DNA from 2 places in the Photobacterium sp. AWH4_225 genome. Region 2 is predicted to be linked to the other one. Evidence: predicted binding sites of a transcription regulator. Region 2 holds the regulator's gene; the other holds the start of a gene.
The links. Region 2 encodes MetJ, which represses methionine synthesis genes. Its sites were predicted from a motif close to TTAGACNTNTANANGTCTAA; they were not measured.
Positions count from the first base shown of each region.

Region 1: metE (5-methyltetrahydropteroyltriglutamate--homocysteine S-methyltransferase) is a predicted target of MetJ. The motif match lies at 3,914-3,933, and genes of this name have one in related genera.

Region 1 covers NZ_JBSWTF010000001.1:1,399,624-1,407,038, reverse strand. Annotated here, with positions in the region: gene ACXAD4_RS06820 (META domain-containing protein) at 94-540, shown strand; gene ACXAD4_RS06815 (hypothetical protein) at 1,161-1,409, shown strand; gene metE (5-methyltetrahydropteroyltriglutamate--homocysteine S-methyltransferase) at 1,481-3,772, opposite strand; gene metR (HTH-type transcriptional regulator MetR) at 4,007-4,918, shown strand; gene ACXAD4_RS06800 (DUF4250 domain-containing protein) at 4,973-5,161, opposite strand; gene ACXAD4_RS06795 (hypothetical protein) at 5,277-5,945, opposite strand; gene ACXAD4_RS06790 (GGDEF domain-containing protein) at 6,210-7,382, shown strand.
Region 2 covers NZ_JBSWTF010000001.1:161,722-169,136, forward strand. Annotated here, with positions in the region: gene cytR (DNA-binding transcriptional regulator CytR) at 1-422, opposite strand, end outside; gene priA (primosomal protein N') at 595-2,796, opposite strand; gene rpmE (50S ribosomal protein L31) at 3,031-3,243, shown strand; gene ACXAD4_RS00845 (malic enzyme-like NAD(P)-binding protein) at 3,549-4,799, shown strand; gene metJ (met regulon transcriptional regulator MetJ) at 4,898-5,215, opposite strand; gene ACXAD4_RS00855 (O-succinylhomoserine (thiol)-lyase) at 5,393-6,559, shown strand; gene ACXAD4_RS00860 (bifunctional aspartate kinase/homoserine dehydrogenase II) at 6,560-7,415, shown strand, end outside.

The DNA of each region.
Region 1 (7,415 bases), 1.2 Mb from region 2:
AGATAAAAAACAACGTACAATTAATTCTCTAGCTTATGTATTCAGGGGAATAATACTTGGCTAGACAGTTATAAAGACTTCTGGGAATTTATGATGATGAAGAAACGTTTTCTTGCAGCTTTGGCCGTACCTGTCATTCTTGCCGCTTGTGCATCAAACACTGTAAGCGAGCCGACTACCGCTATGATTACGAATACTGATCTTGCTTCTTACAACTGGGTGCTCAACAAAGTTGACGGTAATGCACTTGAAATTGCGGAACCATTCAAAGCCCCTAACCTTCAGCTATCTTCTGATCTCGGTGCCAACGGCCATGCTGGCTGTAACCGTTACTTCGGACAAGCTGAGCTGAACGAAGGCAAGCTTCGCATCGAAAAAATGGGCATGACCATGATGGCTTGTCCAGAGCCTGCGATGGAGCTTGAGCGAGTGATGAGCGCAACGCTAATGGACTGGAGCACAGCCACAGTAGCAGGCAACCAGCTAACGCTAGCCGGTACAGAACATACGCTGACTTTCACACGCACCGAAGCTGAGTAAACAACCAATCATGATTTAATACTCCTGCAATTTGCAGGAGTATTATTTTATAAATAACTACTTTTAGTTAACTCTGGTATATACCCAAGTTACCTCAAGGTGCAGGATTCAGAGGGTTGTCAGCGCATTCATGCAAGGCGAAGGTTTGCAGGAATGGCATTCCCTTTCAAAAAGCTTCTACGAAGGAGTGAATGGGCTGACACCCTCCCGAAGGGCGAGTTTTCTAAGCTTCTATACCGCGTTATTGTTTCTTGATTTAGAGCCACTAGTTCTTCAAAACAATGCCTTGTCTATAAGCTTATAAATTCTCGCTGAACCTGCATCTTGAAATAGCTTGGGTATATGTCAAAACCATTAATTCACAAAACTTTAATTTCTTGTCAGACATACATACTCAAGCTTCATACCTTCCTTATTAAATTGATTAATCCACAAACCATTTCAATAAGTTACATATAACTGATACCACTATCAAAAACTATATAATATGTTATCAATTAAGCCTTGCTGATAAGTTATTAACTTAAAGTTTTGTAAATCATGCCTATAGCGAATTTTTATCATCTAAGATAATAACTGTGACACGTTACACGTTTTCACTCTTGCTAAGGTAGGCTGCCATGAAAAATATCGCATTAATTATTGCTGGATTATTTCTTGCCAATTCGGCTGTTGCTTATGAGCTACAAGGTCGTAATGACAATAGTGAAGTGTCAAAGCAGCATGTTGAATATAAACCGTCCAATTATGTTCCAAACAGCGAACAACTTCAGGGCCAAAATGATCGTACCCACTTTCCTAAGCTGAAGACCAAATATAGCAAGTCGGACTACAAGCCTAGCTTCGATGACATAAAAGGTCGCTCTTAACACGTCAAAGCCCCTGAGAGACATCACAGGGGCTTTACTTCACGCATTAGCAGCACTACACATCAATGACCTTATACAGCTTTCGATTGATACTGCTGTCGCAGTAATTTCGCCGCTTCAACCAAGTTTGTTAGGGCTGCTTCGGTTTCTTCCCAACTCCGCGTTTTCAATCCGCAATCAGGATTTATCCATAAACGTTCAGCCGGTATTTTCGCTTCTGCCTTTTCTACCAGTTCAACGATCTGCTCTACCGAAGGTATGTTTGGAGAGTGGATATCATAAACCCCAGGACCAATCTCATTCGGGTAATCAAAGGCCTCGAAAGCTTTGAGTAACTCCATATCAGAACGGGAAGTCTCAATGGTGATCACATCAGCATCCAAAGCGGCGACTGACTCAATCATGTCATTGAACTCGCTGTAACACATATGGGTGTGGATCTGGGTTTGCGGCTCCGCGCTGGCGGCAGAAATCTTGAAGGCTTTAACGGCCCAATCGAGATATGTCTGCCAGTGGCTTGCCTTAAGTGGCATTCCTTCACGGATCGCAGGCTCATCAATCTGGATAATCTTGATACCTTTGTCTTGCAGATCGGCCACTTCATCTCGCAAAGCCAGTGCTATCTGATTAGCAATCGCTTCGCGACTTAGATCTTCCCGCGGAAATGTCCATCCCAAGATTGTCACAGGACCTGTCAGCATACCTTTTACAGGCTTTTCCGTTAGTGATTGAGCATACTGCGCCCAAGAAACTGTCATTGGCTCAGCACGATAAATATCAGACACAATCACGGCAGGTTTCACACATCGAGAGCCATAACTTTGTACCCAACCAAAGCGAGTCGCGGCAAAACCTTCAAGCAGCTCAGCAAAGTATTCCACCATGTCATTACGCTCAGCTTCGCCATGAACCAAGACATCCAGGCCAAGCTTGTTCTGGCGCTCAATCGCATCGTCGATATGCCCCTGCATGGCATTGACATAAGCTTGCTCGTCCAACCGCCCTGCTTTGAAGTCCCTTCGTTGGGTGCGAATCTCGCTGGTTTGCGGGAAGGAACCAATGGTTGTTGTTGGCAGCAGCGGTAACCCTAATGACTGACGCTGTAGGCGAGCACGCTCTTGGTAAGGCAATTTTCTCTCTGCCAGAGCATCGGTAATGGCTTCACTTCGCTGGCGAACCTGTTCATTATTAACTACTGCACTGGTTGCTCGTGCTTTGATCGGCGCGCTGTAACGAGCACACTCTTCAATCGCGATCTCATGGCCATCAATGGCCTGTGCTAACAAGGTCAACTCACGACATTTTTGCTTGGCAAACGCCAACCACTGGCGCACTTCAGGCTCAAGCTCAGTTTCCAAGTCCAAGTCCATCGGGCTATGAAGCAATGAGCACGAAGAAGCTAGCCAGAGGCGATCTCCTAGTAGAGCCTTGACCGGTTGTAGTTTTTCCAGCAGAGCACTGAGATCTGCCCGCCAGACGTTTCGTCCATTGACTACGCCAGCCGATAACACCCAGCCTTCAGGTAAATGCTGCACCACTTCTTCCAGTTGTTCAGGCGCTGCCGAGACATCCACATGAAGGCCATCGACTTTCAGTCCGGTGATCACGTCCAAATGATGAGTAATGTTATCAAAATACGTCGTCAGCAAGAGTTTTGGTGCTCCATGGAGCACCTGATAAGCAATTTTAAATGAATTTCGCCACTCTTTAGGAAGCTCAAGCGCCAGTACTGGCTCATCAATCTGTACCCAATCAACACCGAGGTTTGCCAGTTTAGTTAGAATTTGCTGATACGCCGCCAGCAGTCTTGGCAATAAAGAAAGCCTATCAAAGCCTTGCTCTTTTTCTTTTCCCAGCCATAGATAAGAAACAGGCCCCAACAGTACAGGTTTCACTTTATGGCCAGCTTGCTTGGCTTCAGCGATTTCTTCGAACAGTTGCGGCCAGCTGACGTTGAATTCATCGTCGGCGCTGAACTCAGGCACAATGTAGTGATAGTTGGTATAGAACCATTTGGTCATATCAGATGCTGCACACGCACAGCCAGTTGGCGCTTTGCCCCTCGCAACCCGAAACAGTGTATCAAGATCAGGAAAACCACTACGGTGGCGCTTTGGCAAGTGACCAAGCAGCATACTGGTACCAAGCACATGGTCGTACCAAGCAAAATCACCAACAGTAACGACATCAAGCCCTGATCCTGCTTGCTCTCCCCAGTGGCGATGACGAAGCAGACTACCGACTTCCTTCAGTTCTGCCTGCGAAATCTCCCCGCGCCAGTACTTTTCCTGAGCAAACTTTAGTTCTCGCTGGCTGCCAATTCGCGGGTACCCCAAAATATGTGTTGTTGTTTTTACAGTCATTATTGTTCCGTCCATGCATTCTTTACCGTTGTTGGAATAACAATGACCCACCCACTGACTATGAGCAATTTCTTATCACTAATGATTATCTTGAATAAAATTCATATGAAATGACTTGTGTAATTATTGATAAAACACTATTTGGCCGTCTAGATGTTTACACCGCTATTTTTTCTCGTTACAGTAAACAGCGTTACAGGGATAGCGCGAACACGGAACGTATGAGGAAACGATTTGATTGAAATTAAGCACTTAAAAACACTGACTGTGTTGAGAGATACCGGATCGTTAACCGCGACAGCCACTACCTTGTGTCTGACCCAGTCAGCTTTGTCTCACCAACTAAAAGATTTAGAGCAACGGCTGGGTAGCCAGCTTTTCCTGCGCAAAACTCGCCCTGTAAAGTTCACAGCAGAGGGTGATATTTTATTGCGCCTTGCCGATGACCTCTTCCCCCGACTGGCGCAAGCAGAGCACGAACTTGCTAGCTTAAAAGAAGATACCAACGGCCGACTTCATATGGCGATAGAGTGCCACTCCTGCTTCCAATGGCTGATGCCAGCACTCAAGGAGTACCAGACCCATTGGCCGAATGTCACTTTAGACTTCTCATCCGGTTTTGGTTTCGAGCCACTGCCAGCACTGAGTGCCGGAGAGCTCGATCTCGTTATTACCTCAGATATCCAAACTCGAAGTGAAATTCATTTCGAGCCGCTGTTTGATTTTGAAATGCGCCTGATTGTTTCACCTCAATCACCACTGGCCTCAAAAGAAGTGATTACCCCGGAAGATCTAGCCCATGAAACTATGCTGAGTTATCCGGTACAACGTAGCCGCCTAGATGTGGTAAAACATTTCATGCAACCTGCAGGAGTTGAGCCAGCCAATTGGAAACAAGCGGATAATACCCTGATGCTGATTCAGATGGTTTCTGCTGGACTAGGCGTTGCTGCACTGCCGAACTGGGCCGTTTATGACTTTGCTCGCCAAGGGCTCATTATCAGCAAACCGCTTGGTGATGGCTTGTGGCGTCGCTTATTTGCCGCGATCAGAGCCCAAGAGCGAGAACGCCATTATCTTTCTGCTTTTTTTGCTACGGCAAAGCAACAGTGCCAAACACACCTGGAAGGAATCAAGGCTGCATAATCAAGGTGAGTGTTATTCACCTTCATCATTGCAGCCTGAATTAGAGAGCGGATGTTATTTGAATTGGTTATTGATTGGATCGTAATGGTAGCCCAAGTCTTCCATTTTTTGATTTAATTCGTTGAAGTCCAGCTCATAGCGGCTGACCAACTCTTCGACTGTCGAACACTCAAGGCGTAATCGCTCATTCACGATACCGAGAACGATGTTGCCATCCATGTTCAAAAGATTGTTAATCTCCATACTTCCTGCCCCTCGGTAAGTATTCACTCATGAGTAAGCATAGACAGAATGAGGCGGAAAGAGAAAGCGCCGCCTCACATTTCACCAATCTGGCTTAGGTCTAACGGCCAGGCAATTAAATTAATGCGACCTGCATGTTGGCAGAGAGCACTAAAATGCCAGCAGCCGCCACCAATTGCCAACGGTTAACGGTTTTTCCCGTTAACAGGTGCATCGACCATACGAGCAGCCCAGCGACCAGTAATACCAAAGACGCAACCACATTGGTTGTTAGCAATGCGAGTTGGCTCTCATCGAGTAAAGAAGATAGCCACAGTAAACAAAGTACACTCACCATAGCACTGATAAAACCAGCGAAAGGTAACAAGCGGTGGAAAGCCTGCAAACGGGTTCTTGCCTGAGTCAATAGAATGTGGGCAACCAGTGAACCGAACAGTGCAATGCTGACCGTGCTCAATACTGCCACCGGTAGCGTTAATGTCGGTAACAGCGAGAACCAGACGAGAAAAGCCAATACATTCGCTGCGTAGAACACGTTTAATGGTCCGGCATCACGGGTTTTGCCCGTTTTAACTTTCAAGGTGAAGTAACCCAAAGCAAGCAACGGTAAGAATGCATAAGGCTGGGCCAGTGCTACAACCAGCCAACCAAATAGAAGAACAGGTAAAGTTTTATGTACCCTTCCCCTTTGGCCCGGGCAGATTTCTCCTTTGGTCAGTACCAAGGTCAAAATCAGCTGGGCACCCAATAAAGCGGGGATCAGAAAAATTAAAGCAGCGTTCATGGGATTATCTTGATGTGGCAAAACAAAGTGTGTGGATGATAGCAATTACCCTGTTCTATACCAACTATGAAAATGCACTATGCGTCTTATTAAGTCGTTATTTTGCTCTCTTTAATGTTAATCAAACTAGGCAATAGTGGCTTAATTTTTGGATCAACATCACTGAATATCAAATGCCGACGTGGAATAATAACGCTTTATTGCGAGCAAAGATCAATAGCGGTTTGGATCTAAGACTAACAGGATGTAGCAAGGACAAGCGCTATGACGTCATCACTGCACCAACTGTTCCAATCTCTCAAGCTATACATTCCCGATCTTTGGAGTGCACGAGCGCATTCCACCAGCTTTAAAAATACCCGAAGCGGCTACCTACGTAGCAGGATCACCATGCTATCTTCCGTTTGGGGTGTCTTAGTGATCTTATGGCTACCGTTCGATCTGTTGTTCCTCGCACAACCTACCCATCTTCATATTGCAGGCTCCCGCATACTCTTGGGTAGCTTCCTTCTGTCTATCGCATGGCTGAATCACAGGCATACAACGTTAAAACGCGCACAATGGTACATGGGCTTAATGGTGCTCAGTATCAACATGTTTTATCTTTATACCGCTTGGGTGCTCGACTTTCCGACTGTCTATAGCGGTTTTGTCTATGGCTACACCCTACTGCCAATCATTCATGTCGCCATCTTAACGATTCTGCCTGTCACTCTAAAAGAGAGCTTGTGTATGCTAGCAGTCACTGCGCTTACTCAGCTCTTGGTTGACTACTTATCTGGCCATTTATTTAGCCCAGAGAATATCGCCAGCTACTGGCTACAAAACGTATTGGCGTTGATGGTTGTCTGGTCCCAGTTGTCTAAACTACACATGCTAATGCGGTTGTATCGACAGGCAACGCTTGATCCACTTACCGGAATATATAACCGACGCATGCTGTTACAGCTAGCAGATAAACAGTTGGCCAACTGCATACAAAAAGAACAACCTTTCTCCGTTATGTTGTTCGATATCGACCGGTTTAAGCGGATCAATGACACATGGGGCCATGGCGTTGGCGACAAGGTACTGAAAGAATTTGCTCATTTTATGCAGGAGCATATCCGAAAGACGGATCTGTTTGGTCGTTTTGGAGGAGAAGAGTTTATCCTTTTCCTGCCAAAGTGTACGTCCTGTGACGCAGAAAGAATTGCTGAGCGAATGCTATCACGCATTCGCGCATTAGAAGTTGAAACCGGTATTGATAGCACCGCCATCAGCTTTACCACCAGCATTGGCCTTTCCAGTTATGGTGATAACGATTCCCTCTCCTCTTTGATTGAACGCGCTGACAGGGCCCTATACGATTGCAAAGACGCAGGCCGTGACTGTAGCCGCTACCACCCTATCGATTACATGCCTATTTTGAGCGAAAGGCGTAAGGCCATCGCTTAATCCACTCTTTTCTCATATGCACTTAACACTTTC
Region 2 (7,415 bases):
ATCGGTGGGAGGTTTTTCTGCTCGGGTTTGCTGACATCAAAGGGCAGGTCGGTGCCGAGTAACAGCATACCGTCGGCTTGCTTGGTGAATACTAGGTTTACAAACGAATTTTCGCGGGTTTTTTGCTGTCCGCTGTCGCCAAGCAGGACAAGGTAGCCATGTTCCATTGCCGCTTCTTCGATACCGCGGATGATCTCGGTGAAATAGGGATCACAGATATCGGGTACGATAGTGACGATGGTTTTAGATTCGTTGCGACGTAGATTCCTAGCCAGTGAATTGGGTGAATAGCCAGCATCCATGACAGCCTGTTCGACCTTTTTACGGGTTGAGGCTGACACTTTTTCCGGGTTCATCAGGGCACGGGAAACCGTGGCCGTCGAGACACCGGCGAGCTGGGCAACATCCTTCATTGTCGCCATAGTTAAGGTTCCTCTCTATTATTTTTCTCTCTTTTGCCGCTGGGGGATCATGGCCAAAACGGTCGATACCTGAGCCAGCGAGCTTGTTATTGTAGGCTGTCTGCCGGGGATTAAACATGCTTTAAACAGCATAAATTACATCCGATATGTGACGTACGTCGCATTGTTCATTTTAAGTTAAATCCTGCGGCTCGACATCAATTGACCAGCGGATCTTCTTGGCCAGGGGGAGCAAAGCAATCGCCGGCTTGGCAACAGATAGCCATTGCTGCAATGCCTTGCGGCTTGGTGCTTGCAGCAGCAATTGCCAACGGTATCGTCCTGCCCGGCGCGACAGCGGGGCAGGGTTAGGACCCATTACCATGGTGTCCTGGTTGGCGATAGGACTGGATTCGAAAATTCCGCGTACCTGTTGAAAAAACTGCTCGACCAGCTCGCTCTGGTTGGCTTCTGCACGTAGCAGGGCGAGGTAGGTAAATGGCGGTAGCCATGCCTGTCTGCGTTCGTTCAGCGCCCCGCTGGCGAAGTTGTCATACCCTTTATATAGCAGCGCTTGCAGCAGGGGATGTTCGGGGTGGTGGGTTTGCAGGACCACTTCACCGGGTTTACTGGCGCGGCCAGCCCGGCCGGCAACTTGGATAAATAACTGGGCGAGGCGTTCGCTGGCCCGGAAATCATTGCTAAACAATGCGCTGTCGACGTCGAGCAAGGCGACCAGGGTGACATCGGGGAAATGGTGCCCCTTGGCCAGCATCTGGGTGCCGATCAGTATTTGGTATTCGTTATTGCGGATCGCCTCGAGGTAATTCTCAAGGCTCCCCTTGCGTCGGGTACTATCGCGATCGATGCGAACCGTTTTGTAGGTTGGGAACAAGGCTTCGAGCTGCTGCTCGAGCTGCTCGGTGCCGACCCCCACTGCGTTGAGCTGGGTCGAACCGCATTGGCCGCACTGGTGCATCATCGGGCGCTGCGTCCCGCAGTGGTGGCAGCGCAGCTCGCCGCTTTGCTGGTGGAAGGTATAGTAGGCATCACAGCGCTTGCACTCGGCCAGCCAGCCACAGTCATGGCAAATCACCGCAGGCGAAAAGCCGCGTCGGTTGAGAAACAACATGACTTGGTTACCCGCGTCCAAATGCTGGCGCATGTTGGCAATAAGCGGTGCAGATAGCCCAGCTTCGAGGTATTGTCCTTTGAGATCAAGCACACCATGGCTGGCGGCCTGGGCATTACCTGCACGGCGAGACAGGGTAAGGTGATGGTATTTGCCGCTTTTGGCATTGTGCAAGGTCTCCAGGGCCGGTGTGGCCGAGCCGAGAATGATCGGAATATTCTCCTGGCTGGCACGCATCACCGCCAGGTCCCGGGCATGATAACGCAGACTGTCTTGCTGCTTGTAAGAGGCGTCATGCTCTTCGTCGACAATAATGATGCCGAGGTTGGCAAACGGGGTGAACAGCGCCGAGCGGGTGCCGATGATGATCCCGGCTTGGTTATCGCGTCCGGCCAGCCAGGCAGACAGCCGTTCGGTGTCATTGAGCCCGGAATGGATAGTCTCCAATGGAACATTGAAGCGGCGGCGGAAGCGGTTGATGGTCTGTGGCGTCAGGCCGATTTCCGGGACCAGGATCAACGCTTGCTTACCGGCTGCCAATACCGGTTCCAGTAAGTTGAGGTAAACCTCGGTTTTGCCCGAGCCGGTCACGCCTTCGAGCAAGTAGCTGCCAAATTCTGGGTTGGCGTTGACACTGGCAATCGCCAGCGCCTGCTCCTCATTGAGCCGGGGCTTTTCTTCATTAATGGCAAACTCTGCCTGCCAGCTGCGGCTAGCCGGAGTCTTTTCGATGGTTTCAATCCAGCCTTTGTCAGCCAGCGTTTTCAACGTCGCGCTGCTAACTTCTTCTGCCAGTAGGGCTTCATGGCTCAGCGTATCTTGGCGCAGCATGGTCAACACCTGTACCTGGCGCGGAGCGCGCTTGAGGGCGGTTAAAGGCTGATTGTGGCCACTTTCGGTCAGCTGCCACATCTTCAGCGCCGACGGTGCCGCCTCCCGTCCTTTTCTCAATAGGGCAGGCATGGCATTGGCAAGGCTGTCACCCAGCGGATACTGGTAATACTGGCTGGCCCAGGTCAAGAGTTTGAACAGGCCAGGACCCCATAGAGGCTCTTGATCTAATACGCTTTGGATAGGCTTGAGCTGGTTGAGGGGAAAATCGGAGCTATCGGTCAGTGCCATGACGATCCCAACCAGTTGCTGGCGTCCAAAAGGCACTTTGACCCTGCCGCCGATCACTGGCTGCTGGTCATGTTTGACCAAGTAATCAAATTGCTTGTCCAGGGGAACAGGAAGGGCCACTCGGGCTATGTTGGGCGTCATATCTAACCGCTAAATCCGCATGTACTAAGATAGAGAAGTGTACCTTGCCCAGAGTCAGGCGGCAAAGCGGCGAAAAAAGGCGCATATTGGTTGATCTGGGCAGCACGATTGATTACTATACGCCGCCTGAATTTGGCGTATTGGTAATGTAACCGTTACGCTCTGTTATTAACGACGTGTGGTGCCCGGCTTAGGATCGGGAGAGCGACACGGCCTTACTTTTGAGGTTATCCCATGAAACAAGGTATTCACCCAGAGTACACTGCAGTAAACGCTCGTTGTTCTTGCGGCAACACTTTCGTATTTAACTCTACTATGGGTAAAGACATCAACCTTGATGTATGCGACAAGTGTCACCCTTTCTACACTGGTAAGCAGCGTCAGGTTAGCTCTGGTGGTCGTATCGACAAATTCAACAAGCGTTTCGGTGCGCTTTCTAGCAAGTAATTTGCCAGATGAATTTCGAAAAAGGGGATGCGCAAGCATCCCCTTTTTTATGCCCGCGATAACCCCTCTTTTATTCCAGTATTCCGCTTGTTTTATTCCCGATCTGTATACCAGAACCTGCCAGAGTGGCGAATCCGTCTTGCTGCTTCCGCTTCAGCCGTGCTATTCCCCATCGATGTTGAACATTCGGTCCGGGAATCATTGGATCGACCAGATGTTCGGTGCTAGGATTTTGTGCTGCCATAGAATATGATCTATGTCCAAATTCCAAAATAAAGTCACCTCCAGTCAGGATTTCGAACACTATGTCTGAAGATTTTCGCCAACAGGCCCTTCACTACCACGCATACCCAGTACCAGGAAAAATTGCTGTCGAGCTCACCAAGCCAGCCAATACCGTAGAAGATCTCGCTCTTGCTTATAGCCCGGGCGTGGCTGAGCCGGTACGTGAAATCGCGCAAAACTCAGAAAATGTCTACAAGTACACAGGTAAAGGCAACATGGTTGCCGTTATCACCAACGGTACTGCTATCCTTGGCCTGGGTAACCTTGGCCCGCTGGCTTCGAAACCTGTGATGGAAGGTAAGGCGCTGCTGTTCAAACGCTTTGCTGGCCTGGACTCGATTGATATCGAAGTGAAGCACCGCACCATCGACGAGTTTGTTGATACGGTGGCGAACATTGCTGATACGTTCGGTGGTATCAACCTGGAAGATATCAAGGCCCCTGACTGCTTCGAAATCGAAAAACGCCTGATTGAGCGTTGCCATGTTCCTGTATTCCATGATGATCAGCACGGTACGGCGATTGTGACTGCTGCGGGTATGCTCAATGCTCTGGAACTTCAGGGTAAGAACATCAACGAAGCGGTGATTGTTTGTCTGGGTGCCGGTGCTGCGGCCGTAGCGTGTATGGAACTGCTGATCAAATGTGGTGCCCAGCGCGAGAAAATCTACATGCTGGATCGCAAGGGTGTTATCCACACCCGTCGTGACGATATCAACGAGTATAAGCAGCTGTTTGCCAACAACACGGATAAGCGTACGCTGGAAGATGTGATTGAAGGCGCGGATATCTTTGTTGGTGTATCAGGTCCGGATCTGCTTGCCCCTGAAGCGCTGAAGCTGATGGCTGACAAGCCTGTGGTGTTTGCGTGTTCTAACCCAGATCCTGAAATCAAGCCTGAGCTGGCCCATGCGGTACGCGATGATTTGATCATGGGTACGGGCCGTTCGGATTACCCGAACCAGGTGAACAATGTTATCTGTTTCCCATTCATCTTCCGTGGCGCACTTGATGTCCGTGCCAGCGAAATCAATGATGAGATGAAACTGGCAGCCGTTGATGCCATCCGCGCATTGGCCAAAGAGCCAGTACCGGCAGAAGTGGTCGTCGCCGCTGGTGCTGACAAGCTTGAGTTTGGCCCTGAATACATCATTCCTAAGCCAATGGACCCTCGTTTGCTACCACGTGTGGCCAAAGCGGTTGCCCAGGCTGCAGTCGATTCGGGTGTTGCCCAAATTGACATGCCGGTTGGCTACATGGAAGCGAAATAATTTCCGTATTGAGCCAAGCAAATAAAAAACCAGCCGAAGGGCTGGTTTTTTTATGGTCATAATACGCTGGCATTATGAGGAGAAAGTGATGGTTTCACTTACTCGTTGATGTCTTCGTAGGTGATCCCCATTTCTTCCATCAGCGCTTTGGCTTCGGCTGGCAGATCGTCCGGGCGATCTTTACGGATGTCGTCATCGGTAGGAAGCGGCTGTCCGGTGTAAGCGTGCAGGAAGGCTTCGCACAGCAACTCACTGTTGGTTGCATGGCGCAAGTTATTGACCTGACGGCGGGTACGCTCATCGGTCAGGATTTTTAGAACCTTCAATGGAATCGAAACTGTAATTTTTTTTACTTGTTCGTTTTTCTTACCGTGTTCCGCGTAAGGGCTGATGTATTCGCCATTCCACTCTGCCATTTTTTACCTTCTCAGCGATATAAAAGTGATGAAATATAGTATGCCTGAATTTTAGCGGGATTTACCGCCATAAGCAAAGACATATAGACGTCTAGAAGTGTTGACGTCTTCGGTGTTTGTCGCTATGTTGTTGCATAAAAGTTATTCGGCAGGGCCACCCTGACAAGGAAAGTAAAAATGAGTGACAAGAAGCTAGCTACCGTCGCTGTTCGCACCGGCATCGAATCTGATACCCAGTACAATGCTGTGGTACCTCCTCTCTATTTAACCTCGACCTACAGCTTTTCGCAATTGGGCGAGGTGCCAGAATTTGATTATTCTCGCTCGGGCAACCCGACCCGTAACACATTGGCCGATGCCCTGGCAGAGCTAGAAGGAGGCGCTGGCGCAGTGGTGACCAGCTGTGGGACTGCGGCAATCAACCTGTTGGCTTCTGCGCTGATTGGCCCGGATGATTTGATTATTGCCCCGCATGACTGCTATGGCGGTACTTATCGTTTGTTTAATACCCGCGCAGCCAAGGGTGATTTCAAAGTTCGCTTTATTGATCAGACCGATCCGGCTGCAATTGCCGAAGCTCTGGCCCTCAAGCCCAAGCTGATTTGGGTCGAAACTCCGTCGAATCCATTGTTGCGCATTGTTGATATTGAAGAAATTTGTGCTTCAGCTAAGCAAGTTGGCGCGCTGGTGGCGGTAGATAATACTTTCCTGTCTCCGATCCTCCAGCAGCCGATTGCCCTTGGTGCCGATTTTGTTGTCCACTCCACCACTAAATACATCAATGGTCACTCAGATGTTGTCGGTGGGGTATTGATCTCCAAGCAGGCAGAGCATGCCGAGGAGATTGCCTGGTGGGCAAACTGTATCGGTGCCACCGGCGCGCCGTTTGATGCCTACATGACGTTACGCGGCCTGCGTACACTGGCGCCGAGAATGCGTATGCATGAAGAAAACAGCCGCCAGATCCTGACTTACCTGCAACAGCAGCCGCTGGTAGGTACCATCTACCACCCGAGCCAACCAGAGCATCCGGGCCATGCGATAGCACTCAAGCAGCAGAAGGGCTTCGGAGCCATGCTCAGCTTCGAGATTGCCGGCGGCATGGCACAGCTTGAAGTGTTTGTTAAAACACTAAAATGTTTCTCATTGGCGGAATCGCTAGGCGGTACGGAAAGCTTGATCTGTCACCCTGCGAGCATGACCCACCGTGCGATGTCTGATGAGGCCCAGGCCGAGGCAGGGCTTAAGCCTTCCCTGCTGAGATTGTCGGTTGGCCTTGAAGATCCTGAGGATTTGATTGCCGATCTGGAGCAAGCTTTCAACAAAGCGGCGGAGGTAGCATAAATGAGTCATCCTGTTACGCGTCAATTGCATAAGTTTGGCGGTAGTAGCCTAGCGGATCCTGAGTGCTACCTAAGAGTGGCCGAGATCTTGCGCGAGTATTCCAGTGAAAACGATCTGGTTGTTGTATCGGCAGCAGGCAAAACCACCAACCGCCTGATTGAATGGCTTGAATTGCTCGACAAAGACGGCCGCCAGGCTCATGAGGCCCTACAGTCTCTGCGTAGCTTTCAACAGTCATTGATTGAATCATTGCTCGACGGCGAAGCGGCGGATGAGCTACTGACCCAGCTGCATCTTGAACTGGGTGTGCTTTCAGGTATGGCGGAAAAGCCACTGTCAGAGGCAGAGCAGGCCAAGGTCTTGGGCCATGGTGAACAATGGTCGGCCCGTTTGTTGGCAGCTTTGCTGACCAAGCTGCAGCTACCAGCTGTCAATCTTGACTCGCGCTGCTTCCTGCGGGCTGAGCGCTCAGCCCAGCCGGAAGTTGACCGTGCCCAGTCCTGGCCGTTGCTCAAGGAGCAGTTGGCTCAGTACAGCCAGCAACGTGTTGTGATCACCGGTTTCATGGCGCAAAACAGCGTGGGTGAGACGGTGCTGCTTGGCCGCAACGGCTCAGACTATTCTGCAACTGTTATCGGGGCTTTGGCTGATGTCGACAGGGTAACGATTTGGAGTGATGTGGCCGGTGTTTACAGTGCCGACCCGCGTAAGGTCGCCGATGCCTGTTTGCTGCCATTACTTCGCCTAGATGAAGCCAGCGAGCTGGCCCGTTTGGCGGCGCCAGTTTTGCATAGCCGTACCTTGCAGCCGGTCGCGCAAAGTGCGATTGATCTGACGTTGCGTTGCAGCCATCAGC